2 regions of the Streptomyces enissocaesilis genome follow, and region 2 is predicted to be linked to the other one. Evidence: predicted binding sites of a transcription regulator. Region 2 holds the regulator's gene; the other holds the start of a gene.
What was found. The regulator HspR, encoded in region 2, represses chaperone genes until heat shock. The targets are predictions, from matches to a motif close to TTGAGNNNNNNNNNCTCAA.

Region 1 (2,392 bases), on a different contig from region 2:
GCAGCGCCGAGTCGTCGAGGGCGACCTCCCCGGGCTCCAGGCCCGCACGCTCCAGCTGACGCGGGAGCAGGTGGTCGCGGGCGATGACGACCTTCTCGTCCTCCGTGTAGCCGTCGAGCCTGACCAGCTCCATACGGTCCAGCAGCGCCTCCGGGACGGCCTCCAGGACGTTGGCGGTGGCGAGGAAGACCACGTCCGACAGGTCCAGCTCGACCTCCAGGTAGTGGTCGCGGAACGTGTGGTTCTGGGCGGGGTCGAGGACTTCGAGCAGCGCCGCGGCCGGATCGCCGCGGAAGTCGGAGCCGACCTTGTCGATCTCGTCGAGGAGGACGACGGGGTTCATCGACCCGGCCTCCTTGATCGCGCGCACGATCCGCCCGGGAAGGGCCCCCACGTACGTACGGCGGTGTCCGCGGATCTCCGCCTCGTCGCGTACGCCGCCGAGCGCGACCCGTACGAACTTCCGGCCCATGGCGTGGGCGACGGACTCGCCGAGCGACGTCTTGCCGACGCCGGGCGGGCCGACGAGGGCCAGCACCGCGCCGCCACGACGGCCGCCGACCACGCCCAGGCCGCGCTCGGCCCGGCGCTTGCGGACCGCCAGGTACTCGGTGATGCGCTCCTTCACGTCGTCCAGGCCGGCGTGCTCGGCGTCCAGGACCGCCTTGGCGCCCTGGATGTCGTACTGGTCCTCGGTCCGCTCGGTCCAGGGGAGTTCGAGGACGGTGTCGAGCCACGTCCGGATCCACGACCCCTCCGGGGACTGGTCGGAGGACCGTTCCAGCTTGTCGACCTCCTTGAGGGCGGCCTCGCGCACCTTCTCGGGCAGGTCGGCGGCCTCGACTCGGGCCCGGTAGTCGTCGGACTCGTCCTCACCGTCCTTGCCGTTGATCTCGCGCAGCTCCTTGCGCACGGCGTCGAGCTGGCGGCGCAGCAGGAACTCGCGCTGCTGCTTGTCCACGCCCTCCTGCACGTCCTTGGCGATGGACTCGGCGACGTCCTGCTCCGCCAGGTGCTCGCCCAGCCACTTCACGGCGAGCTTCAGCCGGGCCACCGGGTCGGCGGTCTCCAGCAGTTCGACCTTCTGGGCGGTGGTGAGGAACGGCGAGTAGCCGGAGTTGTCGGCGAGGGCGGAGACGTCCTCGATCTGCTGGACGCGGTCCACGACCTGCCAGGCGGCGCGCTTCTTCAGCCAGCTGGTGGCGAGCGCCTTGTACTCCTTGACCAGTTCGGTGACCGCTCCGGGGAGCGGGTCGGGCAGGGTCTCCTCGACGCTCGCGCCCTCGACCCAGAGCGCCGCGCCGGGTCCTGTCGTCCCCGCTCCGATCCGGACGCGCTCGCGGCCGCGGATCAGGGCGCCGGGATCGCCGTCGGAGAGCCGGCCGACCTGCTCGACGGTGCCCAGGACGCCGATCGCGGCGTACGTGCCGTCGATCCGCGGAACGAGAAGGACCTGCGGCTTGTTGCCACTGGAACGGGCGGCGGCCTGTGCGGCCTCCACCGCGGCGCGTACGTCGGCGTGCGAAAGGTCCAGGGGCACCACCATTCCCGGCAGCACGACCTCGTCGTCGAGCGGCAGCACGGGCAGGGTGAGCGGGTTGGACGTCGATGCCATGATCTCCCCTTCGGCAGTGAACTTGAGCTATGCCGACTCAATGCTTGTGAGCTTCCGAATGTTCCCGGATGCGTGTTCGCTGTGAGCGATCAACGTGCGGAGCCGGCCCGCGCGCACGAGCGAAGCCGCGGCGCCGTCCCGGAAATTCGCTCGGCGGCGCACGGCGGCCCGGGGCACAGTTCCCTCATGGACGCACGGGGGCTGAACCACGACGGGACGATCGCACGCGAAGGCGCGCTGGACCGGGTGCCGCCGGCGTTCGCCGACGCCGTCGACGCGGCCCACGCCCACCTCGCCGGGACGTTCGGCGGCGCGCGCCTGCACAGCGCCTACCTCTACGGCAGCGTCCCCCGCGGCACCGCCGTTCCCGGGGCCTCCGACCTCGACCTGCTCCTCGCCCTCCACCACGAGCCCACCGGAGCCGACCGCGCCGACGCCGAGGCCGTCGAGGCCGCGCTGGACAGCGCGTTCCCGCAGCTCGACGGCGTCGGCACCCTGCTGTTCAGCACCAGCACCCTGCTCAGCGATCTCGAACGTCACGATCTCGGCTTCTTCGTCTCCTGCCTCTGCACCCCACTGCTCGGCGCCGACCTGGCCGAACGGCTGCCCCGCTACGGCCCCACGGCCCTGCTCGCCCGCGAAACGAACGGCGACCTCGCCCTCGCGCTCCCGCGCTGGCGCGCCCGGACCGCCGAAGCCACCACGGACGCCGCCCGCAGGACTCTCGGCCGCGCCGTCGCCCGCCGCCTCGTCCGTACGGGGTTCACTCTGGTCATG
Region 2 (2,392 bases):
GGCACTGGCGCACGCCCTGTCCGCCAGCGAGCGGGGCGTCGACCTCCGTCACATCTACCAGCACTCGGCGCGTTACAGCCCGCACCTCAGGGACTACCTGAAGCACTTCACTCCCGAACAGCTGCAGGTGCGCACCGTGGAGCAGACCGTCGAGCGGCTGATCATCATCGACCGCGCGGTCGCCTTCATCCCCGCCACCCGCCAGCGCGACGTCGCCCTCGAAATCCGGCACCCCGCCCTCGTCACCTATCTCGTCCAGGTCTACGAGGTCCTCTGGGCCCAGGCCACCCCCATCGCGGAGCACCTGCCCCCGGTGTCCCCCAGCGCCCCCGTCACCGCCGTGCAACGCAGCATCGCGCGGCTCCTGGTCGAGGGGAACACCGACGAGGTGGTGGCCCGCAAGATGGGCATCAGCGTACGGACCTGCCGCGCCCACATCGCCAAACTCGCTCAGGCGCTCAACGCCTCGGGCCGGACCCACCTCGGGGCGCTGCTCGTCCAGTCCGGCATCGCCGAGGCGCCCCGTTCGCAACTGCCCCCATTCGACCTGGCGGAGCGGTAGTTCCCCACACCCTCACCCTCAAGGCCGGCTGAACCGGCCCGGCCGACAGCGAGAGGCCCGGCCCCCGCTCACGGGGTGCCGGGCCTTCGCGTGTCCGACGGAGCTACTCCGACGGCCTCTTCGGCCGCCAGACCACCAGCGCGCTCGCCTGCCGCACGTCCTCGTACCGGACCAGGTCGCGCCGGTACGACGCGTGCACCTGCGCCTCGCGCTGCTGCAGCGCGCTCGCCGCGCCCTCCACCGCCGCCGAGAGTTCGGCGACGCGCTGCTGGAGCGCGATCACCTGGTTCTCCAGCTCGATGATGCGCTTGATGCCGGCCAGGTTGATGCCCTCGTCCTGCGACAGCTGCTGCACCTGGCGGAGCATCTGGATGTCACGGGCCGAGTAGCGCCGGCCGCGCCCGGCCGTGCGGTCGGGGGAGACCAGGCCGAGGCGGTCGTACTGCCGCAGGGTCTGCGGGTGCAGACCGGAGAGCTGTGCCGCGACCGAGATGACGTACACCGGCGTCTCGTCGGTCAGCTGGTACGGATTGCGACGCTGGCGCGGGTCCATCTCATGCTCCCTTCGCGGCCTGGAACAGCTCCGCCCGCGGGTCCTCCCCCGCGGTCGCCTCACGGTAGGACTCCAGTGCCTGGCGGGCCTTGTCGTCAAGGCTCCTGGGCACTTCGACCTCCACGGTGACCAGCAGGTCGCCGCGGGTGCCGTCCTTGCGCACCGCGCCCTTGCCGCGGGCGCGCATCGTGCGGCCGCCCGGCGTACCGGCCGGCAGCTTGAGGGTGACCGGCGGCCCGCCCAGCGTCGGGACCTTCACCTCGCCGCCGAGCGCCGCCTCCACGAAGGTGACGGGCACGGTGACGGTGAGGTTGTCGCCCTTGCGGCCGAAGACCGGGTGGGCGTCCACGTGGACCACGACGTACAGGTCGCCGGCCGGGCCGCCCCGTTCGCCGGGACTGCCCTTGCCGCGGAGCCGGATCCGCTGGCCGTCGGAGACGCCCGCCGGGATGCGGACCTGCATGGTGCGCGACGACTTGGCGCGGCCGCTTCCCTTGCACACGTCGCAGGGATCCTGGGCGATGAGCCCGCGGCCCCGGCAGTCGACGCACGGGTCGGTGAGCGAGAAGCCGCCACCGCCGCCGCGCGACACCTGTCCCGTACCGACGCAGGTCGGGCACACGCGGGGCGTGCCGTTCTTGTCGCCGGTGCCGGAACACGCCTTGCAGGGCGCCTGGCTGGACATCCGCAGCGGGACCGTGGCCCCGTCGACCGCCTCGGTGAAGCTGAGCGTCACCTCGGACTCGATGTCCTGGCCGCGGCGCGGCTGCGTACCCGTACGCGCACCCGGACCGGCGCCCCGGTTGAACAGGCCCCCGAACACGTCCCCGAGGCCGCCGCCGAACCCGCCGGCACCGCCGGTCTGGGCCCCGCCCTGGGCGCCTCCGAAGAGGTCGCCCAGGTCGAAGTTGAAGGTGCCGCCCCCGGCGCCCGGGCCCGGCCTGAAGCCGCCGTTCCCGAACAGAGCACGCGCTTCGTCGTACTCCTTGCGCCGCTTGGAGTCGCCGAGGACGTCGTTCGCCTCGGAGATCTCCTTGAAGCGGTCCTCCGCCTTGGCGTCGCCCTTGTTGGCGTCCGGGTGGAACTCGCGGGCGAGCTTCCGGTACGCCTTCTTGATCTCGGCCTCGGTGGCGTCCTTCGGGACGCCGAGAACCTTGTAGTAGTCCTTCTCGACGAAGTCCTTCGTGCTCATCCCCGACGCCCCTCCTTCCTGCCGTTACGTGTACTGCTCCTGGTCGCGTCAGCCCTCGTCCGGGCCACCGCTCTCCTCGTCCGGA

Region 1: the regulator HspR is predicted to act here: its motif matches at 1,638-1,656, upstream of lon (endopeptidase La).

What each region holds. Positions count from the first base shown of each region.
Region 1 covers NZ_BAAAUD010000014.1:254,902-257,293, forward strand. The annotation lists gene lon (endopeptidase La) at 1-1,615, opposite strand, end outside; gene ABD374_RS08180 (nucleotidyltransferase) at 1,802-2,392, shown strand, end outside.
Region 2 covers NZ_BAAAUD010000005.1:82,603-84,994, forward strand. The annotation lists gene ABD374_RS01205 (helix-turn-helix transcriptional regulator) at 1-562, shown strand, start outside; gene ABD374_RS01210 (heat shock protein transcriptional repressor HspR) at 666-1,115, opposite strand; gene dnaJ (molecular chaperone DnaJ) at 1,117-2,307, opposite strand; gene grpE (nucleotide exchange factor GrpE) at 2,356-2,392, opposite strand, start outside.